3 regions of the Idiomarina sp. H2 genome follow, and region 1 is predicted to be linked to each of the others. Evidence: predicted binding sites of a transcription regulator. Region 1 holds the regulator's gene; each other region holds the start of a gene.
What was found. The regulator sigma-54, encoded in region 1, starts transcription at its own class of promoters, with help from an activator protein. The targets are predictions, from matches to a motif close to GTTGGCACGNNNNTNGNNT.

Region 1 (10,454 bases):
GCGGTGCTAAGCGCGACCATTCCGGAAAGCTTTGTACAGCAAGGGATAACCGTAAGAGCGGATTATTTGGCGTTAAGCAGCAATGTTGAGCTTCCGGAAGCCACCGAGAAGACAGACTGGAATTGGCTCGAGAAAGTACCCGCACTTAACTTTTTCTGTCGCAGTTGTCGTATTGACGAGCATGAGTTAGGCGAAGTTGAGTTAGTACTTGCTCCGCTTGAAGACGGCTTCAGTATAGAAAAAATGGCTCTTAAAAAGGGTAGTGATGAGTTGGCTGTAACAGGTTATTGGCGCTACACAGACGAGCAGGCTTTAAGTGCGCTTTCGGGACGTTTGGAGGCTGGAGACCTTGGTGATTTATTACGTGACTATGGTCTGGAAACGGCAGTAAGAGACAGTGCTGCCGTTATTGACTTTAACTTAAACTGGCGTGACCACTTGTATCAACCAGACTGGAGTTCGCTGAGCGGGGAAGTGGTCTGGGATTTAGAAAAAGGCTATCTGGCCGAAGTGAGTGACGGCGGCGCGCGTATTTTTTCGTTATTGAGCCTGGACAGTATTCTCCGAAAGCTGACTTTAGATTTTCGTGATATTTTTTCGCAGGGAATGTTTTTTACTGACCTAACTGGCAGTGTTCAGATCGAAAACGGTGTTGCGACCACCGAAGATGCAAGATTACTGGGATCCGCAGGAGATATGGATATTCGTGGCTGGACCAATATGAAAACTGGTGAGCTAAATTATAACCTGACCTATGCGCCGAAGGTCACTTCCAGCCTACCGATTATTCTTGCCTGGATGGTAAACCCGCCCAGCGGCCTGGCTGCGTTGTTCATCGACAAAGTACTGCACGATGCGAAAGTGATTTCGCGTCTGCGTTATCAGGTCACCGGTACTATTGATGAACCGGTGGTTGAAGAAATAGAACGTGACAGCCGCCCGGTTGATTTGCCAGAATTGGAAGAGAACTCAACCGATTCAGAGGCAGACGATGACACAAGTGCAACTGACGGCGCTGCAAATGAGCAGTCGCCCGGATCCGCAAGATAATTTAGCCATTGTTGCTAAACTGCTGGAACAACTTCCTGCCGCACGTCCGCAACTGGTGGTGCTGCCTGAAGCCTTTAGTTGCTTCGGTGCCGGTGACCGTGCGCAGTTAGCGATGGCTGAACCTTACAAGGATGGTGAGGTGCAGAAACAGCTGGCTGCCTTAGCGAAAAAGCACGAGGTTTATCTGGTCGGCGGTACACTGCCGGTAGATGCCGGTGAGCGATTCTCCGCGGCATCTATTCTTTTTGGCCCCGATGGCGCTATTCTCAATCGCTACGACAAAATTCATTTGTTTGATGTTGATGTGGCTGATAATACTAAGGAATACCGCGAGTCAAAGTGGACTCAGCCGGGCAGTAATGTGGTAACCACAGAAACGGACTTTGGTGTGGTTGGCATGGCAGTATGTTATGATCTGCGCTTTCCAGAGTTATTCAGAGCATTGCGTCAGGCTGGCTCCCAAATCATTGTTTTACCCTCTGCATTTACTCAGGTTACCGGAAAAGCTCACTGGCATGCGTTGGTTCGCGCCCGCGCCATTGAGCAACAGGTTTTTATCGTGGCACCGGGTCAGGTGGGGGAGCACGCAAATGGTCGTGAAACGTTTGGCCATTCAATTATTGTCAGCCCCTGGGGTGAAATACTGGCAGAACAGGAACTGGATGAAGGTGTTGTTTCTGTCAGCGTTGACGTAGCGGATATTGAATCCATACGAAAACAAATGCCGGTGGCGCAACAAAATCAATTTGAGGTTGTACAAAAGACATGACACTAACTGACTACGAATTGTCACAAGACGACATAAGCAAGGCCTTATCCACGCTATACAGCGGTGATATTGACTTTGCCGATATCTATTTACAACACAGTGTCAACGAGTCGTGGGTGCTGGAAGATGGCATTATTAAAGACGGCGCGTTTCATATTGAAACGGGTATGGGTGTGCGCGCTGTACAGGGCGAGAAAACTGGCTTTGCTTATGCCGATGAGATTACATTAAAAGCGTTACAGCGCACTAGCGAAGCGGCCCGCGGCATAGCGCGTCAGGGGCAAAGCAAAAAGGTTGAAGCCCTGAAGTCGGTGCAGGCTAAGTCGCGCTATGAAGCGCTGAATCCGCTGGATACTTTGTCTGAAGACGAAAAAATTGAATTGCTGAAAAAAGTTGATGCGCACGCGCGGGCACAGGACTCACGTGTAAGCCAGGTGGTGGTTAGTTTGAGCGGCAGTTACGACGAAGTTTTAGTTGCTGCGACAGACGGCACGTTGGCTACTGATAAGCGACCTCTAATTCGTCTGAACTGTTCTGTTATTACCGAGCAAAACGGTCGCCGCGAGCGCGGCAGTGCCGGTGGTGGAGCGCGTGTAGGATATGAGTTTTTCCTTGATGAAGCGTCCGGCAATGCCCGCTGGCAGCGTTTTGCGGAAGAAGCCGTACGTCAAGGACTCGTGAACTTAGAAGCGAAACCTGCACCTGCAGGCAATATGCCTGTGGTACTGGGCTCTGGTTGGCCGGGCGTGCTGCTGCATGAGGCGGTTGGACATGGGCTGGAGGGCGACTTTAACCGTAAAGGCTCGTCTGCCTATTCCGGCAAAATTGGCCAACAGGTGGCTTCACCGCTTTGTACTATTGTCGATGACGGAACTCTGAATGATCGCCGTGGCTCAATGAGTATTGATGACGAAGGCACACCCAGTGGCTATAACGTATTGATAGAAAATGGCGTATTGCGTGGTTACATGCAGGACAAAATGAATGCGCGTCTAATGGGTCAGGCAACCACCGGAAACGGTCGCCGTGAAAGTTTCGCTCACTTACCTATGCCGCGAATGACCAATACGTATATGCTCGCCGGAGAAAGTAGTCCGGGAGACATCATTGGCAGCGTGAAAAAGGGTATTTACGCACCGCAATTTGCCGGTGGTCAGGTCGATATTACTTCCGGACAGTTTGTGTTCTCAGCATCTGAAGCTTATTTAATTGAAGACGGTAAAATTACCACACCGATAAAGGGTGCAACACTTATTGGTAACGGACCAGAAGCTATGGCTCAGGTGTCTATGGTGGGTAACGACCTGTCGCTGGACGAAGGTGTTGGTGTTTGCGGCAAAGACGGGCAGAGTCTACCCGTAGGTGTTGGGCAACCGACGCTGAAACTGGATTCAATGACGGTTGGCGGTACCGAATAAGTGAGTTGCCCGGTATTAACCGAGCAGTTCACGTAAATAAACAAACAGCTGACGGGCAGCGACAGGCGGTTTTTGTTCAGCCCGCTGTTTTTCGGCAAGACGAATAAGCTGACGCAATTTTTGGCGGTCAGCATGAGGGTGCTCTTCAATGAATTCTTGTAGAGCATCGTCGCCTTCATGCAGCAGTTTATCGCGAGTTGTTTCAATCTCGTGAAAAATGGATGTTTGCTGCTGATGCGCATTTTTTAAGTTATTTAAGGCTTGCTCAATAGGCGCGATATCACGTAAGCGCATGAGCTTGCCAATAAATTGAAGCTGGCGTCGGTAGCCTTCGTGCTTGTTACGAATTTTACGGGCAAGTAAAACGGCATCGCGCAGCTCATCATCCAGTGGCATTTTTGCTAACTGGCTGTCAGTTAAATTGACAAGTTGAGTCCCTAGCTCCTGGCGTTCAGCCATTTCGCGTTTTTTTTGGGACTTGCTGACGAAGTCGTCAGATTGTTCAGGATTTTCGGCTGGGCGTTTCGGCATAAGTTCGATTCATTAGCGCTACAAAGCCGTCAGTTTAGCAGTGAGGAGAGTTTTTTGATAGTACAACTGAGTGACTTACAGGTTCAAATGAAGCAGGTAGAAAGTGCTGTTAAAGAAGCACTGCGACTGGCTGAAGCAAAAGGCGTCAGTTCTGCTGAATGCTCAATCAGTCACAGCTCCGGTATTTCGGTCGGGACCCGCCTGGGCGAAGTCGAAACCGTCGAGTTTAATCAGGATGGGGCGCTGGGCATTAGCGTGTATAGAGGCAACCAGAAAGGTTCGGCATCGACTACAGACCTGTCGGAACAGGCCATTAGCGCTGCCGTCGACAAGGCTTGTGATATTGCCCGTTCTACCTCTCCGGATCCATACAATGGTTTGGCTCCGGCCGAATTAATGGCGACCGATGTACCGGATTTAGACTTGTGTCATCCCGGTGACCAGAGCGCAGAGTATGCCATAAAGCAGGCACTGGCTTGTGAGAAACACGCCCTGAACCTGGATGAGCGCATTGTTAACTCAGACGGCGCGCATTACGGCAGCCACACGGGTTTTCGTGTTTATGGGAATAGTCACGGTTTTATTGGCGGTTACTTACAGTCGCGACATAACCTTAGTTGCGTTCTGATAGCCAAAGAGGGCGACAAAATGCAGCGCGACATGAGTTATTCTGTTGCCCGCAAAATGCACGAATTAAAATCTGCCGAGAGTGTTGCCGAAGAGGCCGCCGCAGAAACCTTGTCGCGCTTGGGTGCACGCAAAGTACCAACAGCTAAAGTACCGGTTATTTTCCGGGCTGATGTGGCAGGGAGTTTGTTTGGTCATATGGTCAGTGCTATAAGCGGTGGCAATTTGTACCGCAAATCCAGTTTTCTGCTCGACCATTTAGGCAAGCCGGTGCTGCCAGAATGGCTGAGCATTCAGGAAAAACCACATATTATCGGTGGCCTGGCGAGCTCGCCGTTCGATGCAGAAGGTTTGGCGACAAAGGATAGGGAAATTATTACCGACGGGGTGCTGCAAACCTATCTGTTAACCAGCTATGCTGCACGCAAACTGGATATGCAGCCTACGGGTCACGCAGGTGGTATCCACAACTGGCGAGTGACACAGCAGGACAACTCGTTAGCGCAGTTATGCAAAAAAATGGGTACGGGCTTGCTGGTAACCGAATTGATGGGGCAGGGCGTAAATATGGTCAACGGTGATTACTCACGTGGCGCTGCCGGCTTCTGGGTTGGGAACGGTGAAATTCAGTATCCGGTAGAAGAAGTGACCATTGCCGGTAACTTAAAAGACATGCTGGCGAACATTGTTGCCATAGGGAATGACACCGACGAACGCCATGCGCTGCATACCGGCTCAGTGTTATTAGAGCAAATGAGTATTGCCGGCAATTAAAAAGCCAGGTCTCTAAGACAGTAACAAGGTTGCTGAGCCAAGGAAGGCAAAGATACCGACCACGTCAGTGACAGTCGTCAGAATGACCCCGCCAGCCAGCGCGGGGTCAATATTAAAGCGCTTAAGAACCAGCGGAATGGTCGCACCGGCTAAAGCGGCTGCGACTAGGTTCATCATCATGGCAAAGGCAATAATACCGCCAACCAGCCAGTCTTGCTTCCACAGTGCGACGACTGCCGCAATCAGTACCGACCAGATAATGCCGTTTAAGAAACCAATAGCCAGCTCTTTACCGATAAGCCATCGGGAGTTACTGGTGCCTATGTGTCCCAGAGCCATACCTCGTATGACCAGAGTTAATGTCTGGCTACCGGCTATGCCGCCCATACTGGGTACAATGGTGTTTAAAATAGCCAGTACAGCCATTTGTGCCAGTATGTCTTCAAATAATGAGCTGACCATGGCGGCCAGTAAGGCAGTAACCAGGTTTACCGCCAACCATACGGTACGGCGGCGGGTACTTTTTAATACCGGAGCGAAGGTATCTTCGTCATCTTCCAGGCCCGCCATACTCAACATGGAGTGTTGGGCTTCTTCGCGGATAATATCGACCACGTCATCGATGGTAATACGACCTACCAGCTGCTGCTCATTGTCGACGACCGGCGCAGATACCCAGTCATGACGCTCGAACAGTTTTGCGACTTCCGTTTCATCCATAGTCACGGGGATGGTGGTAATGTCGGCCGACATAATTTCGTCAATGCGACGGCTGGGATCAATAGTTAACAACTGGGTTAAAGTAATTTCGCCAATGAGTTTTTCATGGCGATCCACGACGTAGAGTTTATCGGTGGCTTCGGGCAGCTCACCTTTAAGGCGTAAATAACGCAACACAACATCAATAGTGACGTCCGAGCGCAAGGTGATGGTATCGGTGTTCATGATACCACCGGCGCTGTCTTCGGCATATGAGAGCGCGGTTTCCGCACGTTCCCGGTCGCTTTCGTCCATGGACTTCAGAACTTGCTGATAGACTGGCTCAGGTAAGCCCCGCAAAACGTAGGCAAGGTCATCGGTGTCCATGCCTTCGGTGGCCGCCGCAAGATTCTCCGGCGCCATTTGACGAATAATGTCTTTCTGAACCTCTTCGTTCAGTTCTTCAAGAATCTCGCCGTGTTCATCTACGTCAACCAGTTTCCAAACAATGGAACGGCTTTTGGGGGGTGAGGATTCCAACAGCAACGCCACGTCGCATGCCGGCATATTATGCAGCATACGGCGTGCAGCAACGAACATGCCATCGGATAGCGCGGAGTTAACCTCCTGAATGCGCTGCATGGCATATTCTTTGTCGGAAAGCTCTGCAATCATGCTTACTCGTCTTCCTCGAAGCGATCTTCAAACAAAGCACTAACGGCATCCAGTGCTGCTTGTGCGTCTTTTCCTTCGGCACAGACTTCAACAGTTTTTCCCTGTTGACTGGCCAGTAGCATCAGGCACATAACGCTGGCAGCGTTAACGCATTGCTCACCCTGAGTGACAGTAATGTCTGACTCAAATTCCTGCGTTAATTGCGCTAACTTTGTTGCCGCACGTGCGTGCAAGCCTAGTTTATTGCGAATAATTAGCTTTCTGCAAACTTTATCCATGGGTTTTCAGTTCCCGGTGTCTTACCTGAACTTTTACAGCTTTCTGTTCAAAACGCTCGGCTAACTGCTGAGAAATATAAACCGAGCGGTGCTGACCACCGGTACAACCGGTAGCTATGGTCAGGTAGCTTCGATTGCTGCGCTGGAAGTGTGGCAACCAGGTATCAAGAAAGTTTTCTAGCTGATAAATAAATTTAGTCACCAAAGGTTCCTGACGAAAGAAAATCTGCACGTCGGTATCCAGACCGGTAAGCAGCTTAAGCTCGGGTTGCCAGTGCGGATTAGGTAAAATGCGCGCATCAAAGACAAAGTCAGCGTCTTTGGGTAAACCATATTTAAAGCCAAAAGACTGAAACACAATAATCAGCTTTTTATCCGCTCGTCCCAGCACCCGCTCAGTGACCTGTTCGCTTAATTGGTGCAGCGATAAATCACTGCTGTCCAGGCGCCAGGTTGCGCGTTCCATAATGGGTTCAAGCATTTTATGTTCGGCCTGAAGCGCTTCTAGCAGAGGCAGTTCTTTTTGCGATAACGGATGCAGGCGACGAGTCTCGCCAAAACGCTTTAGTAAGGTGTTGTCGTCAGAGTCAATAAACAGAATTTCCGGTTCAACGCCTTTTGGCAAAAAGCTCAGAGAGTCCAGTAGCTCTTCGGAGTGCTCCGGTAAGTTGCGAACATCAATGCTAATGGCTATTTTTTGATACTGCTCTATGACTGCATGCACCAGAGTTGGTAGCAGGCTTATGGGTAAATTATCAACGCAATAAAAGCCTAAGTCCTCCAGTACGCGCAGAGCAATTGTCTTACCTGAGCCGGAGCGACCACTAACAATGATCAGTTGCATGGCGACTGCTCACCTTCGCCCACAAATAATTGATATAACGCTTTATCAGAATCTGCGTGGCGCAGTGCGCGAGTACAGTCTTTGTCGTTCATTCTTCTGGCCACTGTGGCCAATGTTTGTAGATGGTTCTCGTGCTCTGATTCCGGAACCAGAAGCGCGAAGATAATATCGACAGGCTGGTTGTCAATAGAATCGAATTCGATAGGTTCGTCTAAGGTCAGTAATACCGCTACCGGATGATTCGCATTAGGTAAGCGGCCATGAGGAATTGCGATACCTAAGCCAATTCCCGTACTGCCTAAACGCTCACGGTTTAACAGGCTCTCAAAAATGTCATGACGGGTAATGCCAGACAGCTTAGGGGCTACGATTTGACTAATGGTTTCAAGTAGTCGCTTTTTACTTGCGCCCTCGACTGCACACTTGGTGCAGTCGGGGCTTAACAATTCACTCAGTTGCATGGATTAATGTTGTTTCATTTTCTCTTTGTGTTTAATCACCTGACGGTCCAGTTTATTAATTAAACCGTCGATGGCCGCGTACATATCTTCGTGTTTTGCGTCGGCGAAAAGCTCACCGCCATTCACGTGCAGCGTAGCTTCCGCTTTTTGAATCGTTTTTTCAACATTTAGGATGACGTGAACATTAGTTATATGGTCAAAATGTCTTTCCAGCTTGGCAAATTTTGTGTCCACGTAGTCACGCAGAGCTTCGGTAATATCGATGTGATGACCGGTCAAATTAATTTGCATAACGTCTTCCTTCTGCAGTTAACAAAGTTACAAAAGACTTTTGCGTTGGCTCGATGATGGAATGTTTAACGATTCCCGATACTTCGCAATTGTCCTTCTTGCTACTTGGATACCTTGTTCGGCTATCAGTTCAGCAATCTTACTGTCACTTAACGGTTTACTGCGATTTTCAGCAGCGACCATCTTCTTAATTAAAGCACGTATTGCCGTGCTTGAACACTCGCCACCGCCCTCTGTACTGACATGACTTGAGAAAAAATATTTCAACTCAAATACGCCACTTGGGCAGTGTAAGTATTTTTGTGTCGTTACGCGTGAAATCGTACTTTCATGCATATCCACGGCTTCTGCAACATCGTTCAGAACCATTGGCTTCATAGCTTCTTCACCATGCTCAAAAAAGCCCTGTTGGCGTTGTACTATGCAATTGGCCACTTTCAGCAGCGTATCGTTTCTGCTCTCCAGGCTTTTTATGAACCAGCGGGCTTCTTGCGTATGGTTTTTTATGTACTGGCTGTCGGCTACTGACTTTGTTGCTTTACTCAAGGCCGCGTATTCTTCGTTCACTTTTAGTTTAGGTACGCTATCCGGGTTTAATTCGACCATCCAACGACCATTTTTTTTAGTAACGGCCACATCGGGAATAACATATTCAACGGGTTGCTGCGCAACTTGCTCGCCCGGGTGCGGGTGCAACTGTTGAATTAATCGCATAGTTTGGCGTAAATCGTCTTCCGATAGCTTCAGTTTACGCTGAATGGTGCGAAAATCGCGACTGCCAAGTAAGTCCATATGTTCAGTCACTAAGCATAGAGCAACCTGCTTGTATTCAGTGTCGTCGCTTAGTTGACGTAATTGAATGGCAAGGCATTCACTGACGCTACGTGCGCCGACACCTATTGGGTCGAAATGCTGAATACGCTTAAGCACCATGCAGACTTCTTCTGCCTCAACTTCGGGCAGGCGCACAGCTTCAATAATTTCATTAACATCAACCATCAGATAGCCATTGTCGTCTATGGCTTCAATAATGGCTTCAGCTATGGCGGTGTCTTCTTCCGAAAAATGAGAAAGTTGCATTTGCCAAAGCAGGTGATCCTGCAAAGACTCGCTGGTAGAGCCTTGATAGACCTCAAAATCGCCGTCAAAGGATTTACCTGAAGAGGCTGCACCGTTGGCCGGGGTATGACTGGAGTAGGTGTCGTCCCAACTGCTGTCGACCGGCAGTTCGTCAGGCATTTCCTGGGTTTTTATAACGTCGGATGTTTCCCGTTGGCTGTCGTCTCTTTCTTCAATATTGCGAGTTTCGGGTTGGTCCGCGTCGTTACTCGTTTCACCTTCAACCTCCAGCAGCGGGTTGCTGTCTAATGCATCCTGAATTTCTGACTGAAGATCGAGCGAGGAAAGCTGCAGCAGGCGGATGGCCTGTTGGAGTTGTGGCGTCATGGTCAGGTGCTGACCAATTTTTAGCTGCAGACTTTGCTTCATAATGACTGTCCCGGTATCACGTTATAGGGTGAACTGCTCACCGAGGTAAACGTCTCTAACCTGTTGATTCGATAATATACTTTCTGCATCCCCACTGGCAATAAGCTCACCATGACTGACAATATAAGCGTGTTCACAAACAGACAATGTCTCGCGAACGTTGTGATCAGTAATAAGTACACCAATACCACGTTGCTTTAAATGTTCAACAATCTTTTTAATATCAATAACCGAAATAGGGTCAACTCCGGCAAAAGGCTCGTCCAGCAAAATAAACGTAGGCTCCGCTGCCAAGGCGCGGGCAATTTCAACCCGACGGCGCTCACCGCCTGAAAGACTCATGCCCTGACTGTTTGCTATGTGGCCTATATGAAACTCTTCGAGCAAAGCATCAAGCTGTTCTTCACGCTCATTAGTTGAAAGTTCTTTACGAGTTTCCAGAATAGCCATCAGATTATCGCGCACGGTCAATTTGCGAAAAATGGACGCCTCTTGTGGCAAATACCCAATACCCCGGCGTGCCCGTTCATGCATTGGCAGTAAGGTAAG
Region 2 (10,454 bases), on a different contig from region 1:
CCGTCTGCTGAGAGCTGTACGTCGGGTTCAAATGGGCTCTTGAGGGATTTTAGTTGGTTTCCTTTTAACGTCAAAAATAGAGATAAATCAATGTCTTTAACCTTTATCTCTATTATGTTTCCAGAAATAAAATTAAGCTCCCCTGATGAGATTTCTTCCTTAAATAAAATATTTAATAACTTTTCAGACCCGAAGTTAATAAATTTCGATGGAATTAATTTGTTTATTGGTCGAATTATATTAGGTATAGAAGATACCCAGTTGGTGGTATTCATATTTTGCTCCGTTTACAACAACAAAATAAAAGTTGTGAGCACTATAATGAATTAATAATTATGGTGCTACAAAATATTAAATAGAGGTTTTAAATGGAACTGCTTTGTCCGGCCGGAAGTATCCCTGCATTAAAAGCGGCAATAGAAAATGGTGCCGATGCGGTCTATGTGGGGTTAAAGGATGAAACCAATGCACGTCATTTCGCTGGTCTGAATTTAAATCAGATGAAGCTGGCAGAAGCAGCGGACTATGTGCATAAACATGGTCGTAAACTGCACGTTGCCATTAATACCTTTGCGCATGCCAACAGTTGGGAGAAATGGCGTCGGGCAGTTGATGATGCTGTTCTGGCCGGTGCTGATGTACTGATTATTGCAGACCTCGCGGTTTTGGCTTACGCGGCTGAAAGGTACCCCAAAGTTGAAAGGCACTTGTCGGTGCAGGCATCTGCAACCAACGCCGGAGCCATCCGCTTTTATCAGCAGTTTGGCGTGTCGCGGGTGGTCTTGCCCCGAGTGCTGTCTATGCAGCAAGTCAGAGCCCTGGCGCGCACAACTGACGTCGAGCTGGAAGTCTTTGCTTTCGGTAGCCTCTGCATTATGGCGGAGGGGCGTTGTTATCTTAGCTCTTATTTAACCGGCGAGTCTCCTAATACCGCTGGAGCCTGCTCACCTGCGGCTTTTGTGGAGTGGGACGAACAGGACAATAAACTGGAGTCACGGCTTAACGGCGTGCTTATCGACCGTTTTGATGAAAACGAAAAAGCGGGTTATCCCACTCTATGCAAAGGGCGTTTTTCGGTTGACGACGAAACTTACAACGTACTGGAAGAACCGACCAGCCTGAATACCTTAAGTTTGTTGCCGCAACTGTATAAAGAAGGCATTGCCTCGTTAAAAATTGAAGGGCGGCAGCGCAGCCCGGCTTATGTGTCGCAAATTACCAGAGTCTGGCGTCAGGCTATCGATGCCGTTATGACCGACCCGGACGCCTTTGAAGTGGAAGATAACTGGAATTCGGTTCTGGCCTCACTTTCTGAAGGCAGTCAAACGACGCTGGGCGCGTACCACCGGAAATGGAAGTAACCAATATGAAGTTTTCTCTAGGACCTATTCTGTATTTTTGGCCGAAACAGCAGGTTTTTGATTTTTATCAGCGAGCTGCCGAGTCGGATGTTGAACACGTGTATCTTGGTGAAACCGTCTGTAGCAAGCGTCGTGAGTTAAAGCTGGATGACTATCTGGCGATAGCGCATATGCTGAGAGAAGCCGGGAAAAAAGTAACGCTGTCGACAATGACCTTGTTGGAAGCTCCTGCGGAGCTCCGGGAGCTGGGTAAATATTGCGATAATGGCGAGTTTTATGTTGAAGCCAATGATGTCAGTGCTATTGGGGTGCTGCAGGAGCAGGGACTGAACTTTACCGCCGGGCCGGCCATTAATATTTATAATCACCAGAGCCTGCGCCGTTTAATTGATATGGGTATGACCCGTTGGGTGGTTCCATTTGAACTTTCCCGCGACTGGCTGCAGGACGTGTTACAGCACAACCTTATTGACACTGTGAGGGACTGCTTTGACGTGGAAGTTTTCTCCTTTGGTCATATACCTTTGGCCTGGTCTGGTCGCTGCTTTACCGCTCGCTCAGAGAACCGGCCGAAAGATCAGTGCGAGCTGTGTTGCATAAAATACCCGGAAGGCCGGGAAGTGAAAAGCCAGGAAGGTCAGCAGGTGTTTGTACTTAATGGTATTCAGACGCAATCGGGTACACGCTATAACCTGATAAACCAGCTACCGGGTATGAATGACCTGGTCGATATTGTGCGTATTAGTCCGCAACCCGAGGGAACTTTCGACTGGCTACAACGCTTCCGCAGTAATATCAATGGGGAACACCCCGTGACCCTGACGAGCAAAGAGAACAATGGCTATTGGTTGCAACTGGCGGGGCTAGCGACAGGCTAGAATCTCTAAATAGGTATTAACTGACTTTTAGTGGTAGAGCGTCGATCTTAGTCAAAATAAAAGGTATATTAAAAATGTATCTTTTATTAATAAGCGGTGACAGTGATGCAAATCACAGACAGACAAAAAGAAGAGCAGTTAACTCCTATTCTGCGGCAGGCGTTTCGGCCTCTGTTCCTTTTGGGGGCAGGGTTTAGCGCCATAGCGATGCTGCTGTGGGGGGTAGCACTTAGCGGAAAGCTCAGTTTGCCTGTATACGGCAACATCATGTTCTGGCACAGCCATGAAATGATATTTGGCTTCGTTATTGCCATAGTCCTGGGGTTTTTATTAACTGCGGTGCAGAACTGGACCGGACTTAGAGCACCACATGGCAAGACTCTGCTTAGTCTGACCGTTTTATGGGCAGCCGCCAGGTTAATGTTGCTGTTGGGCGGTGAACTGCCGTGGTGGTTGGTTGCAGGCGTGGATGTCAGTCTGTTACCTGTCGCCGCGTTGCTGTTCGGGCGTATGGTGTTAAAAGTAAATCAGACCCGGAATTTATTCTTTGTGCCCATTTTGCTGTTGCTGACGGTGTGCAACTTGCTTATGCATTACGGCTTACACTTTGGTCACTATCATATTCAGGTGCTTGGCGCTTACAACGCGGTATTTCTGGTGACTTTGTTAATGGCCATTATTGGCGGACGAGTGTTGCCAATGTTTACTGCCAACGGGACTCAAACACCTAAAGTAACGCCAATAGTCTGGCTTGATCGTATAGCTTTAGGCAGCTTGTGGCTTATCTTCGCTGTGCACTTTCTGAATCTGCACACGCTGTTACCTAACCAGATAATGGTCGTTTTATTTGGCGTTTCAGCGGTGGCAACCGGCATAAGAGTTGCGCGCTGGAAAATCTGGATAACCTGGAGAGTACCGCTGCTTTGGTCACTGCATTTAGCTTATTGGTTTATTCCCGTTGGTCTGGCGTTATTTGCATTGCGTTACGCGGGTTTCGACCTGACGCAGAGTCTGGCGCTGCACGCCTTAACCGCAGGAGCTATGGGGAATATGATTCTTAGCATGATAGCGCGCGTCTCGTTGGGTCATAGTGGGCGTCCGTTGCAACCAAAACTGATAATGACCGGCGCATTTTTATTGGTATTAATAGCTGCATTAACCCGGGTCTTTTTAATGTGGCTGGTTCCTGATTTAGCCAGCCACTGGTTAATGTGTAGTGCTTTAGCCTGGACTCTGGCTTATGGCATTTATGTTGTGGTTTATTTTAAGGTGCTGACAACACCCCGCGCCGACGGTAACCCGGGTTAAGTCTTTTCCGGAGAGTGGTCGGGGCGCGTAGCCAGCCAGCACCCGACCACAACCAGCACAACACCGACAATTGCTTTTAGCCACACCGGAACTTGCGGAACAAATAACCATAGCACCAGGTACCCGGTTGCCATCATAACTAAGGCTATGATTTTAGAGCGGCGTTTAACCACTCGGTGCTCGCGCCAGGCTCGTATGTCCGGGCCGTATTTGGGGTGGTTAAGCAACCAGGTTTCAAGCCGGGGCCAGCCTTTACTAGCAGCCCACAATGCAGCAATGAGAAAAGGTACTGTGGGCATTACCGGCAGGGCAATGCCGATAAGTCCAAGTAATACAAAAAATAGCGCCAGAGCGCGCCACAATAATCGAATTAACAGCTCCCGCGTCACGACTTCATTCCTAATCGACTGGCCATTTTGTGCAGGTTACTGGCATCCAGCTGCAGGTCTTTAGCGGCCTGACTCCAACTGTTGTTATGGCGGCCTAAAGCCGCTTCTATCATCTTACGCTGAGTATAATTTACCGCTTCTTTCATCGACACGTTAGCCTGAGGTAAGCCGGTTCCAGCAGAATTTTTCCCAGAGTCGGTGGTGGCTGACAAAGGCAGTTGCACATCAAGATCCAGCATGTCGGGTTCAATGGTGGCAATATCGGTTTTTTCCACACCGTGGCTAAGCAGCTTAATAGCGGCCCGGCTGATAACATGTTCCAGTTCACGCACATTACCCGGCCACTGATACTGTTGTATGGCAAGCTCAGCCTCCGGCGATAAGCGCAAAGCCCGCAACCCCAGACGAGCCCGGTTTAGCTCGAGAAAATGCCCGGCCAGAATAGACACATCGTCACCGCGCTCACGTAATGGCGGAATGGGCAAAGGATAAACCGAAAGGCGGTGGTATAAATCAGCACGGAAAGTTTCATTACTGACTTGCTGGCGCAGGTTGCGGTTGGTGGCGGCTATAAGGCGAACATCTACTTTTCGGTATTTGTCAGAGCCCAAACGCTGAATTTCACCATTTTGCAGTACTCGCAATAATTTAGCCTGTATGGATAGTGGCAGCTCGCCAACTTCATCCAGAAACAGCGTACCGCCGTGAGCGACTTCAAAGCGTCCTGAACGGTCGCTGGTTGCGCCGGAAAACGCCCCTTTTACATGACCAAAAAGCTCGCTTTCTGCAAGTGATTCGGGTAGAGCCGCGCAATTTACATAAATAAGGGGTTTGTCGCTGCGCTGTGAGAGTATGTGCAGTTCACGGGCAAACAGCTCTTTACCGACACCAGTCTCGCCCAGTAGCAGTACGGGCAAATCGGCACTGGCAACCACTCGTAGTTCTTTCAGCACACTTTCAATAGCTTTGCTGTGCCCGATAATTTCCGACTCGTTTCTTTCTGTGGTTCCGGATTTTGGCATGGTGCGCTGCTGGCCTTGTCGCAGAGCCCTGACGTTTTGCTCCAGCTGGCCAATGCGAACGGCGGTCTCAACGAACAAGCTAAACTTTTGCAGTTCAATCATTGAGTTGTCGGTAAATGTACCGGGTTGCAGTGCGTCTAAGGTCAGTACACCCCAACACTTATTCTCCAGATACAAACTAATACCCATGCAGTCGTGAACGGGCAGCGCATTACCTGGCTGCTCAGCGAGCAGTCCGTCGTAGGGGTCCGGTAATGACGAATCGTGCTCAAACCGCACGGGGTTACGAGATGCCAGCAATGCCGCTAACCTGGGGTGCTGTGCTACAACAAACCGACGACCCAGCGCTTCGCGTACCAGTCCCTGAATAGCAACCGGTTGCAGCACTTCATTATCCAGCTTTAATAAAACCACTGCGCCACAGTTGAAGTGACTGCGTAAGGTGTTGACTAAATTTTGTAAACGAACCGCTGCAGGCTGCTCGGTAAGCAGGTCTGCTAATAGACTTTCTTGCAACATGGTTAAATTGACTGCCCAGGTTAAAAATACCCTTATTGGTTGGGTTGATAGTACCGTGACACCCCGGAGAGTCAATAATCCTAACGGGGTAGGAGATGGCCTGTTTGTTGCAATCCTGACCGGAGTAAGAAACTTTATTTAGCAAACAGGAGTGACCCATGAGTACTTTCGATGACCGTTTACAGACTGCCGAGCAACAATGGCAGGACGCTTCACCCAAGCATTTGATAGAGCATATTTATCTGCGTTTTCATCAGCGCCATCGCGAACAACTTCCTGAGTTAAAGCAATTGGCCATGCGCGTTGAAGCTGTTCATGGTGATCACCCCGAAGCCCCGGTTGGTCTGACTGAACACCTGGATAACCTGATGCAGGAGCTGGAAAGCCACATGACAAAAGAAGAACAAATTCTTTTTCCTTTGCTGTCTCGTGGTGTTTATCCCGGCGGGCCAATTTCAGTAATGGAAAGCGAACACGTTCAGCATGAAGGTGAACTTAATAGAATTGACGAACTGACCAATAACTTAACGCTACCGGAAGGCGCCTGTGGTACCTGGACAGCTCTTTATAAAGGCTTAAAAGAGCTGCAGGATGATTTGCACGAGCATATTCACCTGGAAAACAACCTGCTTTTTGTTGAAAAGAAAGCATCGGCACCTGAGCACGGTAAAGATTTTTGTTGCGGTTCGTGTCAGTAACCCTGCTTAAAGTACATCACCTTTTCTAAATACCGACGGCTCTCCGCCAACGGATGCTTAGAAGTTAAGTCCCGGTAAACAATGCCGGGCTGACTTCGGTTTATAATTTGAACCGCGTTGCTGCGGTTGGAAGAAAAGGTTTTCAGCACGTTACCGGCGCCACCATTGTATGCTGAAACAATAGCGTATTCGCGACTGCGCGGATGTTGCACACCTTTTAAGTACTGGGTGTTCAAAATGTGCAAATAGGCACTGCCAATATCGATGTTCTGAGCCGGGTCAAACAATTGTTGAGACGTGGGCTGCCCGGGAATTTTACGAACGCGCTCAAACACGTCACGTCCGGCGGTCGATGCCACTACCTGCATTAAGCCGTAAGCGTTAGCGTGGCTCACCGCATAAGGGTTAAAACTGCTTTCGGTTTCAATAATGGCATAAATAAGCTCAGGCTCCAGGTTATAGCGTCGCGCTGCGGCTATCACGTAGTCGGCATACTGGTGTTTGCGTAGCTCCTGGTGTTCATCGACCAAAGCAATTTGAACCTCATACACCTTGTTGTTTTTAGCGCGCCGGGTGCGCAACTGGTTTTTCACCAAATACTCGGCAAAGCGATTCGCCCGCCATTCGTACTCGACGATCACATTGTCCTGGTCAACAACTTGCCCGCGCAAAAATGGTTTTCCCGTCCGTTCAGGCTCTTTATCGGTAAAAATATCAACGGCAGTGAGGTCGGCTGGCGTTAACAGCGTACGCACAATAGCGGCTTTGAGTTGTTCCCGGGTTTTGGCTGGATCATTGCTGTCATGCAATGTCGCAACGGTCAGCAGGCCCTGCTCAAAATCGACAACGGCTTTGGCATGAAAGTTATCACTGTATTTAACGTACTTTTTCGCGCTGGGAACCGTGTTTTCCTCGTCACCCCATATGGCCTCAGCAACGGCACGCAGATCGCGCAAAGCCTTGCGTAAGTCCTCAATGTCGCTAATAAGCTGTTGCGGGTTGCTGCGGTAGCTGTGCAAACGCTCACGCGCCATAGATTCCACCACTGCACTTGGGTCGTTACCGCTAAGCACGCCGGAATTGACCACGCGTTTTACGTTATTAGGTGTTATTTGGCATCCTGCCAAAATTAGCGTTGTGGCTATAGCCGCCAGCAGAGTGGTTAATTGAGTCTTTTTATTCATAGCGCCTAAATTGAGCTTCACTTCCCTTGTTCAAGCTTTTACATTAGAGAGACATAAAAAGAAACCCCAAGCACAGTTTAAAAGTGCATAAAACAACAGGAATGAAGATGCGCAGTCTCAAATTTGCGGCGCTGATAGCCGCCGTCTCGTGGTTTGTTAACCCCTCCTACGCACAGCAGTTGGCTGGCGAAAAGTCATTACTTCCCGAAGCGAACTACAGTAATTCAGAAGTGACTGTTGAGCAGGTCCTGGGTTATCCGCTTGGCACTAAAATTACCAGCCCGGCCGACATGAGCCGTTATTTTGAAGCTCTGCAGCAGGCTTACCCCAAACAAGTAAAATTGCTAGAGTACGGCAAAAGCTGGGAAGGGCGTACGCTTTATTACGCGGTTATTTCCAGTGAAGACAATATGGCTGACTTTGACGGTTTTATGAAGGGCATGCAGGCCTTAGCCGACCCGCGCAAAACCGACAGCGATAAGGCTGAGCAGTTAATTGACGAATTGCCCGGTAGTATCTGGCTGTCCTATGGCGTTCACGGCAATGAAATTTCGTCACCGGAAGCCGCTATGGTAACCGCCTATCATCTGCTGCATGACCAGCGTGAGCAGACCCAACGCTGGTTAGATAACACCATGGTATTCATTGACCCACTGCAAAACCCGGACGGACGTGCCCGCTTTGTCGATCGTTACTACATGAGTGTTGGGCTGGAGCACTCGGGTGACCGCCGCAGTGCGGAGCACAACGAACCCTGGCCTAACGGGCGCACTAACCACTACCTGTTTGATATGAATCGTGACTGGATAGCGCTGACTCAGCCTGAAATTAGCGGGCAAATAGATGCCTTATTAAAATACTATCCGCTGGTGTTTGTTGATCTGCATGAGATGGGTGGCGATTCCACTTATTACTTCACCCCAGAGGCTAGGCCTTATAATCCACTGATTACCGAGTCACAACGTGAAACGCTGAACTGGATTGGTAAAAATAACGGCCAATGGTTCGACGAAAAGGGCTTTGATTATTTTACCCGCGAAATTTTCGACGCGTTTTACCCGGGCTACGGTGCCAGTTGGCCGCTGTATCAGGGCTCAGTTGCAATGACCTATGAGATGGCTTCAGCGCGCGGGCATTTGTTTGACCGTACAGACGGTGACGTACTGACCTACGCCGACGGTGTTCAGCAGCATTTTATAGCGTCTATCTCGACTATTCAGACAGTTTCCCAACGCCGCGAAGCCTTATTGCAGAAGTTCTGGGAATACCGCAAGTCAGCGGTCGAAGCAGGTGAAGACGGTGATGTCCGCTCTATTATTCTGCCCGCCAAGGGCGACCCGGCTGCCGCTCGTAAATTAGCCTCTTTACTGGTTGAACAGGGCGCAGAAGTGAAGCAGGCGAAAAAGGCGTTTGATGTGTGCGGTACTGATTATGAAGCTGGTGCTTATATCATTGATATGGCACAACCTGCACACCGCATGATACGCACCTTAATGGATAAGCAAGTGGATATGGCGGATGACTTCCTGGCAGAGCAGGAGCAGCGCCGTAACAATAACCTGCCGGACCAAATTTACGACGTAACCGGTTGGTCACTGCCGTTGATGTTCAATGTCGACAGCCACACTTGCGATGACTTACCTGACGTCGCCACAGCCTTTGTAGAAGAAGGTCGTATTGAGCCTGGCAAAGTGACTAACCCGGACGCCAAAGTGGCCTTTTTGGTTCGTTGGGGGGATATGAATGCAGGACGTTTTCTCACTGCTGCGTTGCGCGAAGGTCTGGAGGTTCGCCAAAGCGAATTAGCCTTCACCCACGAAAGTGCGGGTGAATTCCCCAGTGGCTCATTGATTTTAACCCGCGCTGACAACTCTGATGACTTGCAGACTAAATTACAAAAACTCGCTGAGGCGTCAGGCGCAACCGTTGAAGGTGTTGATACAAGCTGGATGACAGAAGGGCCTAACTTTGGTTCGCACAACGTAAGCAAACTGGAAGCACCGAATATTGCTATTGCCTGGGATGAGCCGGTTAGCCCTTACAGTGCAGGGCATACCCGCTTTGTGATTGAACGTCAGATGGGGTACCCGGTAACGGCCATTCGCACCATGCAACTGTTGCAAAGTGACTTTAATGGGCTGGATGTTCTGATACTACCGGAAGGTGCATACTCTAGCGTGCTTAACGACAAAACTGTGGAGAAGATTCAACAGTGGGTGTCAGACGGCGGTGTGTTGCTGACCTTAGGCAGCGCTTCTGCCTGGGCGGTTGAAACCGGTCTGCTTAATACCCAGCTGGAACGCAAAGTGCCGGAAGAAGGCGTTACTGAGCCTGATGAAGAAATTAAAGTAGACGGCAAAGTGATTGAAAGCCGCGAGCAGTTCTTAACGGAAATAAAACCGCACGGCGCTGACCCCGACTGGGTGCCGGGTGCTTTGCTAAATACCGAAGTAGATACAGACCACTGGTTAAGCGCCGGTGTTAAACCGCAGGTTGTGAGTATTTATAACGGTAACGACGTATTTACCCCCATTGATATTGATCACGGTCGCAACATTGCGTGGTTTGCTGGCGCGGATAGCCTGTTAGCCAGTGGCTTTTTGTGGGACGATATAGCTCAGCAATTACCTTACAAACCGCTGTTAATGTGGCAGCCAAGCGGTAAAGGCATGATTATCAGCTTTACTCAGGAACCCACGTACCGTGCCTATATGGACGGCTTAAATACCTTGCTGATGAACGCCTTGTTCCTGGCACCGGCAAAAGCACAATAGGAGTCTTACATGGCACAGTTTGGAGTTATTGGTCTGGGCCGCTTCGGCGCCCGGACATCACTGGAATTATTAGAGCTAGGCCATGAGGTTATTGGCGTTGATGCGGACGAGAAGCTGGTTGAAGAACTTGCCGATCAGCTCACGCACTCGGCAATCTGTGATGTTACCGACGAGAAAGCACTGAAGGAGCTCGACTTATCGAATTGCGACGTGGTTCTGGTTGCTATTGGCGAGGATTTGCAGGCCAGTTTGTTGTGTGTACTGCACTTAAAAACTATTGGTGTTGAGACCATATGGGCAAAAGCTACGTCTAAGTCGCAT
Region 3 (10,454 bases), on a different contig from region 1:
ACAGTGAGTAAGTCAGAGCTTTACCCTGAGCATTTGAAATCAGTACACCGTTACTACGCTGACCGATGGTTCCGCCTTTGTGCGGACCGTAGTGGTCAAACGTATGGTACATAAGGCCAGTACCTGAAGTCAGTGTCATGAATTCTGTCTGGAAGCCAATCAAACCACGGCTTGGTACTTCAAAATCAACGCGAACGCGACCTTTACCGTCTGGTGTCATGTTGGTCATTTCGGCTTTACGCAAGCCTAATTTTTCCATAACCGCACCTTGATGCTGCTCTTCAATATCAACCGTCATGGTTTCATAAGGTTCCATTTTCTTACCATCTTCGTACTTGATGATAACTTCTGGACGAGAAACGGCTAATTCAAAACCTTCACGACGCATGTTTTCAATAAGAACACCTAAGTGAAGCTCACCACGGCCAGATACGCGGAAACGATCCGGGTTGTCAGTTTCTTCAACACGTAAAGCTACGTTATGAACCAACTCTTGTTGCAAACGTTCAAGAATTTGACGAGAAGTAACAAACTTTCCTTCTTTACCTGCGAAAGGTGAGGTGTTTACCTGGAAGGTCATAGTTACTGTTGGCTCGTCAACGGTCAGTGGCTTCATAGCTTCAGCTTTACCAACTGCACACACGGTGTCGGAGATTTTTAGCTCGCCCAGACCGGTAATGGCGCAGATGTCGCCTGCTGCAGCTTTGTCCGCTTCAATGCGGTCAAGACCCAGGTAGCTAAAGACTTTACCAATTTTTCCGTTACGTTCTTTGCCGTCGGCACCAACAATAGTCACTTGCTGGTTCACTTTAACGCTACCGCGGGTAACGCGACCAATACCAATAACGCCTAAGTAGCTCGAGTAATCAAGCTGTGACACCTGCATTTGCAGGTCGCTTTCAGGGTCAGCATCGGGATGGCTTACCTTACTAACGATAGTTTCGAACAATGGCGTCATGTCGCCGTCTTGATCTTCTATGTCTAATGATGCCCAGCCGTTAAGCGCTGATGCGTAAACTACCGGAAAGTCCAGCTGTTCGTCAGTAGCGCCCAGGTTATCAAATAAGTCGAATACCTGATCCATCACCCAGTCAGGGCGTGCACCAGGACGGTCAACTTTGTTAATAACAAGAATAGGGTTCAAACCATGAGAGAAAGCTTTCTGCGTGACAAATCGAGTTTGAGGCATAGGACCGTCAACGGCATCAACCACTAACAATACGGAGTCTGCCATAGAAAGTACGCGTTCAACTTCGCCACCGAAATCGGCGTGTCCCGGAGTATCCAGAATGTTGATGCGGTAATCTTGCCAGTTAACCGCGGTGTTTTTGGCGAGGATAGTAATACCACGTTCTTTTTCAAGATCGTTGGAATCCATAATACGGTCTTCTATTTCGCCACGGCTTTCTAAAGTGCCAGATTGTTGCAACAACTTGTCGACTAGGGTGGTTTTACCATGGTCAACGTGCGCGATAATCGCGATGTTGCGTAATTTTTCTATATCAAATACCTGAATTGTCATTAAGAACTGCCTGTAGTTGTCCGGGAATGAAACCCGTCCAAGGGGTTTTGTGAAAAATAGCGGCGTATTCTACCTTTTTGAGTTGGATTAAGAAAGACCTGATTGTTTTTTGTTCGTTATATTTTTATGACGTTATCTTAGAATGTTACTTTTGCACCAATTTTGTGCGTTATGCGCTATACTGGTGCGTATTAATTTACGCATTATAGTGCTAAATGAACTAACTTTATGAATATAAACAAAAAAGTCAGTTGGCACAGGCTTTGCTATACTCAAGCTGTATTTTTAGACGCTGTCTACGGAGGACAACATGTCAGCTAATAAGATTTTCGATACCATCAAAGAACACGACGTAAAATTCGTCGATTTACGCTTTACCGATACTAAAGGTAAAGAGCAACACGTCACTATTCCGGTGTCGCAAATCGATGAAGACTTCTTTGAAGAAGGTAAAATGTTTGATGGTTCATCTATTTCCGGCTGGAAAGGCATTAACGAATCAGACATGGTACTGATGCCAGACAACGAGTCTGCGGTGATTGATCCCTTTACTGATGAAGTCACATTGAATGTACGTTGTGACATTCTTGAGCCGGAAACTATGCAGGGCTATAGCCGTGACCCTCGTTCAATTGCAAAGCGTGCGGAAGATTTCCTGCGCTCATCAGGCATTGCAGACGACGCTTACTTCGGTCCGGAACCTGAGTTCTTCCTGTTCAACGACGTACGTTTCCACACAGACATGAGTGGTTCGTTCTACAAGATTGACGCGGAAGAAGCGAAGTGGAACTCAGGCCGTGAATATTCAGAAGGTAACCTGGCTCACCGTCCTGGAGTAAAAGGCGGCTACTTCCCGGTACCTCCGGTAGACTCAGCGCACGACATTCGTGGCACCATGAGCTTAGTAATGGAAGACATGGGTATGGTTGTTGAAGCCCATCACCACGAAGTAGCAACAGCAGGTCAGAACGAAGTGGCTACACGCTTCAATACTCTGACTAAGAAAGCTGATGAACTGCAGGTTTATAAGTATGTGGTGCATAACGTCGCGCACTCTTACGGCATGACCGCAACCTTTATGCCGAAGCCACTGGTTGGCGATAACGGCTCTGGCATGCACGTGCATATGTCACTGAACAAAGGCGGCGAAAACTTATTTGCCGGCGACCAGTACGCAGGCTTGAGCGAAACCGCGCTGTTCTATATTGGCGGTATTATTAAGCACGCACGTGCCATTAACGCTTTTGCGAACGCCTCTACTAACTCGTACAAGCGTCTGGTTCCTGGTTTTGAAGCACCGGTGATGCTGGCTTATTCCGCCCGTAACCGTTCGGCTTCTATCCGTATTCCATTGGTTTCCAGCGCGAAAGGTCGCCGTATTGAAGTGCGCTTCCCTGACCCAAGTGCGAACCCGTACCTGGCCTTTACTGCGCTGTTAATGGCTGGCCTTGACGGTATCCGTAACAAGATCCACCCTGGCGATGCCATGGACAAAGATTTATACAATCTGCCTCCTGAAGAAGCGAAAGACATTCCGACCGTTTGTCACTCACTGGAAATGGCTCTGGACGCGCTGGATAAAGACCGCGACTTCCTTAAGCAAGGCGGCGTTATGGACGACGACATGATTGATGCCTACATCGATCTTAAGTACAACGAAGTAGAGACATTGAAGAAGACTACCCACCCGGTAGAATTCGATATGTACTACAGCGTTTAATGGTTACTGGCCGGGTAAGGTGTCTTGCCTTACCCGGTTGCACCAACTTGGTGCGTAATTTATCCTGCCTTCGTGAACGATAGCGCGCTACTTAACCAACTACTCACAGGCATACTCATCCTCGATGATCGCCTGACCATCCGTTACGTCAATTCGTCTGCTGAATCCTTACTCGATCACAGTGCAAAACGCCTGTTGGGCGAACCTTTCACTGCGGCTTTTTATCAGTGTTCGCTGGCGTCAGAAACGCTGATGGAGTGCCTGAATAGCGAGCAAACGGTGCTGAATGCGGAAGCTCAGTTCGCGCTGCATTCCGGGCACAATATTCGGGTGGAAACCAGTATTCAAACAGTAGAGCAACCTTTTGGACGTGCTTTGCTACTGGAATTAAAACAAGTAGACCAGTTGCGGCGAATAAATCAGGAAGATCAACAGCGTAATCAGCTATTCGCTACCCAGCACTTATTGCGCGGTATGGCGCATGAAATAAAGAACCCTCTGGGAGGTTTACGCGGCGCTGCGCAGTTACTGGCACGGCAACTTCCGGACGAGAGCCTGACAGAGTATACGGACTTGATCATCACCCAGTCGGACCGGTTAAGGTATTTGGTCGACAGGTTATTAGGGCCGGTAAAAAGGGGCGAGTCGAAGGAAACCAATATTCATGAAGTGTTGGAAAGAGTTGCCAGAACTTTGGTGTACGAATATGGAGACTCGCTGAATTTAGTTCGGGATTACGACCCGTCGCTGCCGGATATTCAGGTGGTTGCGGAAGCTTGTGAACAGGTGTTTTTGAATATTGCCCAAAATGCAGCACAAGCTATGTCAGGCGAAGGCACTATTACAATTAAAACGCGGGTAGAACACCAATTGACTCTGTTTGGACAGCGCTATCGACAATGTGCGGTGGTTACTTTGACCGATAATGGGCCCGGTATTCCGGCCGAGTTGCGCGAAACCCTGTTTTATCCGTTGATAAGCGGCCGTGCTGAAGGAACCGGACTCGGCTTGTCGCTGGCACAAAATTTAGTGCATCAGCATAAAGGGAAAATTGATTTTGATTCCAGTCCCGGAAAAACCCGATTTTCAGTGTATTTGCCTTATCTTTCAGCAGAAAATGGTAATGAGGTGACGGATGACCACTAATGCTCAGTTATGGATAATTGATGATGACGACTCTATTCGCTGGGTACTGGAAAAAGCCTTTGCTGATAGCCGTTATCACGTGCGCAGTTTTGCCAATGGCGAAGACTTTTTCATGGCTCTAAAGAGCGATAAACCAACCGTTGTGCTCACCGATATCCGTATGCCGGGAGAAAACGGCCTGGCTGTACTGGAGCGGCTGCATCAGACCGAGGCGCATTTGCCTGTTGTGGTTATGACCGCGCATTCCGATCTCGAGACAACGGTAAAAGCGTTTCAGGGCGGCGCATTTGAGTATCTGGCAAAGCCCTTTGACATTGATGAAGCTATTACCGCCGTTGACCGTGCTCTGCAGCATGCCAGACAAAGTGAAAATGTGCCCGCGCAAATAGACGCAAATTCAGTTCCCGAGCTTATTGGTGAAGCCACGCCTATGCAGGATGTGTTTCGTGCTATCGGTCGCTTGTCGGGCTCAAGCGTTAGTGTGCTGCTTACCGGAGAAACCGGTACTGGCAAAGAAGTTGTCGCGCGAGCTCTGCATAAACACAGCCCACGGGCGGATAAACCTTTTATTGCGCTTAACATGGCAGCAATACCCGCCGATTTAATTGAGTCGGAGCTGTTCGGGCACGAACGCGGGGCCTTTACCGGAGCCGACCGTAAACGCGTCGGGCGTTTTCAGCAAGCTGACGGTGGTACTTTGTTTCTGGATGAAATTGGCGATATGCCTTTACCAGTTCAGACACGGCTGTTGAGAGTTCTGGCCGAAGGACAGTTTTACCCGGTGGGAGCGTTGCAACCGGTAAAAGTGGATGTGCGCGTTATTGCCGCCACCCACCGGGAACTAGAACACTTGGTTAACCAGGGCACATTCAGGGATGACCTTTATCATCGTCTTAACGTTATCCGTTTGCGGCTGCCGCCTCTGCGTGAGCGGGCGGAAGATATCGATACTCTGGCAAGACACTTTCTTAAAAAGTCGGCCGAAGAGTTGAATGTCACACCAAAAACATTGTTAAATGAAACGCTTAGCACATTAAAGAGTTACAATTGGCCAGGTAACGTCCGACAACTGGAAAATACCTGTCGCTGGCTAACCGTTATGGCGCCCGGGCAGCAAATAAGTCCCCGGGACTTGCCTGAAGACATTCTGGTGACTTCAGAGCCAGGTTCGACAGAGCCAGGCGGTGAGCTTACCTGGTTACACTTTTTGCAAACTGAGCTGGAACAGCAGCCGTTAAACTCGCAGGATGTTCTGCAAAGTTATCAGCAGCAGCTGGAGCAGGTTGCGTTACAGACTGCTTTAAAACGTTTTTCCGGACATAAACAAAAAGCAGCCGCATGGCTGGGCTGGGGAAGGAATACCTTAACCCGAAAGTTGAAAACTCTGCTAAAGTAAAAGTTATGTAAAGAGGGTCGTATCCATCCCCGGCATTTTGGATCATGGATTTATTTCTGGAGAGAACAACAAGTTATGAGACATTCCGTACTACTCATTGACGATGATACTGAAATGTCTGTCATGCTGACAGAATTGTTTAAACGTGAATCTGTGGATTTAAGTGTCGCCGAAGATGGTGTCACTGGTCTTGATAAAGCACTTAACGGTGACTACGAACTTATTTTGCTGGACGTTATGCTACCCGGCATTGATGGTATGCAGCTTTTGCAGCGGTTACGCCAACAACATCGTGATACCGCGGTGCTGATGCTGACGGCTCGTGGTGACGATGATGACAGAGTCATGGGGCTGGAGCTTGGCGCAGATGATTATCTGCCAAAGCCTTTTAATCCACGTGAGCTGATTGCCCGTGTAAGAGCTTTGCTGCGTCGCACGCCAAACACAACCATGCAGAATGAAAGCCTGAACGTTTGTGGCATAGTGCTGGATCCGGCTACTACGGAAGTAAAATGCGATGATGCTGAACTGATTCTGACACCAACTGAGTTTGATATTTTGCGTTGTCTGATGCAGCAAGCCGGTCAAATGGTCAGTAAAGATCAGCTTTCTGTTGCGGCACTGGGACGAAAAATGGAGCCTTTTGACCGCAGTCTTGACGTGCATATTAGTAACATCCGGAAGAAATTCCCGGCAAAACCTGATCGTATTCAAACTATACGAGGTCGCGGCTACCGACTGATTGCAAGCTTATGAAGAACCGGCGTACGCGGTGGTACCGATCGCTTGCTCTGAGATTACTTTTCATTTTTTGGGCGCTGCTTTCGGTCACAGCGGCCAGTGGTTATTTGTTGGCGGTTTGGAACAAACCTAAAGCTGAACTTAAACCACTGGAGCCGGAGATTTATCAGACGTTACAGCCTTTATTGAGCGATGCGTTAACCTTTCACTCTCTACAACCCGGCCGGCTTATTGCTGGCGACTACCGCGTTGCCGCACAGTTGTCGGTGCAGGGCAGCGAAAAGCTATTAATGGACGAGATGCTGCGCGTAAGTCACGGTTCCACGCTATTGCGTATGCTGGGTCAAGAGTCTCCGCAGCAGATTCCTCTGGACGAGCGTTTGTTAATGGGTCCGTTCGAGCTCGACGGCAATAAAATTCTGGTGACTAAGCCCTTAGGCATTGAAGAGCAGGTTGACCGTGAGCGGTTGGAAGCAGAATCGACCCGCGCGCGCATACTGACCTTAATGGTTGGTAGCGGTTTACTCGCAGTATTACTGGGTATTTGGCTTATTCGACCTATACGACGAATGATTCTGGCAATGCGCGAAGTGGCTGATGGTAGTGCAACGCCTGAACTTAAACGTTTACCTAAACGTGGTGATGAAATTGGTGAACTGGCACGGGCTTTATCGCAAGGGGCGGTCGACTTAGCAACTTCGCGTGACGCGCAACGGCGATTACTCAGCGATGTATCGCACGAATTACGTTCACCTATGGCGCGTATGCAGGTGGCTCTGGATTTAGCCGATTGCAATGAGGACGACCCTAATTGGCAACAATTGCGCCGCGATACGGAACGTCTCAGTGTGATTATTGAGCGAATTCTTTCGCTGTCGAGACTGGAGAATGGGCTGGTTGATCTGAACCATGAAAGCCTGGATAGCGGTGAACTGGTGCAGCAGCTTATTAATGATATGTGTTATCAGCATCCAGAAGTACGCGAGCGCTTGCTGCGGCATGGTAGCAACTGGCCGGTTATTGATACTGACCCTGAATTGCTGCGGCTGGTTCTGGAAAATATTGTCCGTAATGCACTGCACTACACCGAAGATAACGTAGAGCTTTCCTGTGACGATTACGGCAAAGGCTGTCATATTCGCATTCGGGATCACGGCCCGGGGGTTGATGAGAGCACCATAAGTAAACTGTTTGTGCCTTTTTATCGCGGCGATCCGGCGCGACACCATAAAGCCGGCGTTGGTCTTGGTTTAGCCTTGAGTCATCGCGCGGCGGCTGTTCTGGGTGGTGAATTAAAAGCTCATAATCACTCTGAAGGGGGACTTGAAGTCGTGTTAGACTTACCCAAAAGTCAGCCCGAACAGAAAGAATGAAGCAACCGCCTACTACACAACAACGCCCTGCAGACGACACGCCCGAATGGCTGGAGTTTTTTAAGGCTCAAGTCGAAGTCTTTTGGGAACAACAAGTTACCTCTGAGTATTTTGCTGCGTTTGATGGTCTCAAATTACATTTTGCCTATTACCGACATAGTGACTCCGCACCCTTAGTGGTTATTGCTCCGGGGCGAATAGAGTCGGCACTGAAGTATCAGGAACTGTTTTGGGAGCTGGCACAGCAGGGCTTTTCTGTTGCGGCACTGGATCACCGTGGGCAGGGATTGTCGGGGCGCCTGACGGCGAACCCTCATCAGGGACATGTCGAAAACTTTAATGACTTTGTACGTGACTTTTCGGACTTTACCAACCTGTTAGTGGCACGATTTGGCGATGTACCCAAAACACTGTTTTCTCACTCGATGGGCGGAACAATAGCGACCATTTACTGTGCCACTTACCAGCATCCTTATAAAAAACTCATACTCTCTGCTCCTATGTTTTCTATAGAAACAGGAATAGTGCCTTATTGGTTCGCGCGTTGGATAGTTTTTGCGGGAGCCTGGTTAAACCGCTGGCTGGCAAAACCGTGGTATTTTCTCGGTATGGGAAATTATAAGCCGGTGCCTTTTGAAGAGAACGTTCTGACACATAGCCGACAGCGATATAAGGCGTTTCGGGATGCTTATGATAATGTTTCGGATGTTCAGCTAGGCGGGCCCACATTTAATTGGCTGTATGAGGCCATCAGTGCCGCTATCAACGCGCAGAAACTGGCAAATGACATTACCATTTCGGTCATTCTGTTTCAGGCAGGGAATGATAAAGTGGTTTCCGCGTCAGGACAAAAGAAAGTAGCTGCTGCGGTTACCCGGGACCACTTTAGGTTTGAGACCATTAAAGGTGCATCGCACGAGCTTATGATGGAAACTGACAAGTTTCGTCAACCTGTGCTGGACGCTCTTATTGAAGAAACCCGGAAACTTGCTAACGCTTAAGTGAACCTTCTACCACGGCGACAATTTCAGGATCCATGTGGACAATAATATCGGCGCCCGGGAAAGCTTTCATCAGCTGTGCTTCAACATCATCGGCAATGGCGTGAGCCCGTAATAAAGACAATTCGTTGGCCAGCTCAATGTGTAACTGAATAAAGCGCACCGGGCCTGCCTCCCGTGTGCGTAGACCGTGAAAGCCTTTAACGCCGTTTACCGCCATTGTGATATTAGCAATCTGCTCTTGCAGCTCTTCTGACAACTCACGATCCATCAGTGCCTGAAATGCATCCCAGCCAATACGAACTGCGCCAATAATGAGGTAAACGGCAATGCCCATGGCAAAAATACTGTCAGCCCAGAGCCAGCCATAGCTACTTAAAATTAACGCCACAATAACGGCTAAGTTCAGCAGTATGTCCGACTGATAGTGAAGATTATCGGCCTGCACGGCCTGAGAGTTGGTATGACGAATAGCCATACGCTGTATAACAATTAAAACAAAGGTAATGACAATAGCAATGGCAGAAACCGCGATACCGTAACCCACTTTAGGCACACTGCCGCCCTGCATAAACTGTTGAACGCTGTGAAAAATAAGCAGCATGCTGGAACCGGAAATAAAGGCGCTTTGCGCTAACGCCGCCAGGGATTCGGCTTTACCGTGACCGAATCGATGCTCTTCATCTGCTGGTTGCAAAGCGTAGCGAATCGCAAAAAAGCTGAATATGGAAGCGCCGCTGTCTAAAATTGAATCGGTGAGAGATGCCAGCATACTGGCGGATTCTGTCTGGAACCAGGCAAAAAGCTTAATGGTAATTAGGATTATGGCAACGATAACCGACGCTGTACTAGCCAGTCGTACCCAAAAAGCATAATTCTGTTGGTAGTTTTTCTGATTTGCCACAGTACCGGTACACATTTATAAAAGATATTCTGCTATTCTACCGCTTTTACCCAAGTGATGAAAACGACCATGTTGCACCTTGTACTGTTTGAGCCTGAAATTCCCCCTAATACCGGCAACGTTATTCGTTTGGCGGCGAACACGGGCATGTCCTTGCATTTAATTGAGCCCTTAGGGTTTGAGCTGGATGAAAAAAAAGTACGTCGGGCGGGTCTTGATTATCACGATTTAGCTTCTGTAAATATCCATAAAGACTGGCAGAGCTTTCTGAATAGTACCTCGTTTAACCGCATTTTTGCGTGCACAACCAAAGGTAAGACAAATTACTCTGCAGTGGCTTATGAGGCCGGCGATGTTTTGTTGTTTGGCCCTGAAACTCGCGGGCTGCCAATGGAGGTCCTGGAAACTTTTCCACAAGAGAACTGGTTGCGGTTGCCAATGGCGGACACCAGCCGAAGCCTGAATTTATCCAATTCAGTGGCTATTTTTGCTTATGAAGCCTGGCGCCAGAACGATTTTACAGGCGCTCGTTAATTTGCTGTTTAGCCCTTTTTTCAATTGTCTGTTCGAACAGCGTGTTATCAAATAGTTGACGAAGTGCACGGCCTCTGTTGTTGTCGAGAAAGGCCATGAATAAAGGTTGTGGTCCCG

Region 2: DET62_RS02670 (hemerythrin domain-containing protein) is a predicted target of sigma-54. The motif match lies at 5,572-5,590, and genes of this name have one in related genera.
Region 3: glnA (glutamate--ammonia ligase) is a predicted target of sigma-54. The motif match lies at 1,773-1,791, and genes of this name have one in related genera.

The regions. Positions count from the first base shown of each region.
Region 1 covers NZ_SNZY01000005.1:162,947-173,400, reverse strand. Annotated here, with positions in the region: gene DET62_RS08350 (YhdP family protein) at 1-1,050, shown strand, start outside; gene DET62_RS08345 (carbon-nitrogen hydrolase family protein) at 992-1,819, shown strand; gene tldD (metalloprotease TldD) at 1,816-3,237, shown strand; gene yjgA (ribosome biogenesis factor YjgA) at 3,253-3,768, opposite strand; gene pmbA (metalloprotease PmbA) at 3,823-5,169, shown strand; gene mgtE (magnesium transporter) at 5,182-6,543, opposite strand; gene DET62_RS08320 (HPr family phosphocarrier protein) at 6,546-6,821, opposite strand; gene rapZ (RNase adapter RapZ) at 6,814-7,665, opposite strand; gene ptsN (PTS IIA-like nitrogen regulatory protein PtsN) at 7,656-8,126, opposite strand; gene hpf (ribosome hibernation promoting factor) at 8,130-8,417, opposite strand; gene DET62_RS08300 (RNA polymerase factor sigma-54) at 8,445-9,905, opposite strand; gene lptB (LPS export ABC transporter ATP-binding protein) at 9,927-10,454, opposite strand, start outside.
Region 2 covers NZ_SNZY01000002.1:88,643-99,096, reverse strand. Annotated here, with positions in the region: gene DET62_RS02700 (SCP2 sterol-binding domain-containing protein) at 1-275, opposite strand, end outside; gene DET62_RS02695 (peptidase U32 family protein) at 369-1,361, shown strand; gene DET62_RS02690 (U32 family peptidase) at 1,367-2,239, shown strand; gene DET62_RS02685 (NnrS family protein) at 2,345-3,547, shown strand; gene DET62_RS02680 (YbaN family protein) at 3,544-3,936, opposite strand; gene norR (nitric oxide reductase transcriptional regulator NorR) at 3,933-5,477, opposite strand; gene DET62_RS02670 (hemerythrin domain-containing protein) at 5,636-6,175, shown strand; gene DET62_RS02665 (murein transglycosylase domain-containing protein) at 6,169-7,359, opposite strand; gene DET62_RS02660 (M14 family zinc carboxypeptidase) at 7,467-10,133, shown strand; gene DET62_RS02655 (TrkA family potassium uptake protein) at 10,143-10,454, shown strand, end outside.
Region 3 covers NZ_SNZY01000004.1:144,868-155,321, forward strand. Annotated here, with positions in the region: gene typA (translational GTPase TypA) at 1-1,522, opposite strand, end outside; gene glnA (glutamate--ammonia ligase) at 1,833-3,242, shown strand; gene glnL (nitrogen regulation protein NR(II)) at 3,267-4,388, shown strand; gene ntrC (nitrogen regulation protein NR(I)) at 4,378-5,784, shown strand; gene DET62_RS06710 (response regulator transcription factor) at 5,860-6,540, shown strand; gene DET62_RS06715 (HAMP domain-containing sensor histidine kinase) at 6,636-7,898, shown strand; gene DET62_RS06720 (alpha/beta hydrolase) at 7,895-8,899, shown strand; gene DET62_RS06725 (cation diffusion facilitator family transporter) at 8,889-9,818, opposite strand; gene trmL (tRNA (uridine(34)/cytosine(34)/5-carboxymethylaminomethyluridine(34)-2'-O)-methyltransferase TrmL) at 9,873-10,337, shown strand; gene DET62_RS06735 (hypothetical protein) at 10,321-10,454, opposite strand, start outside.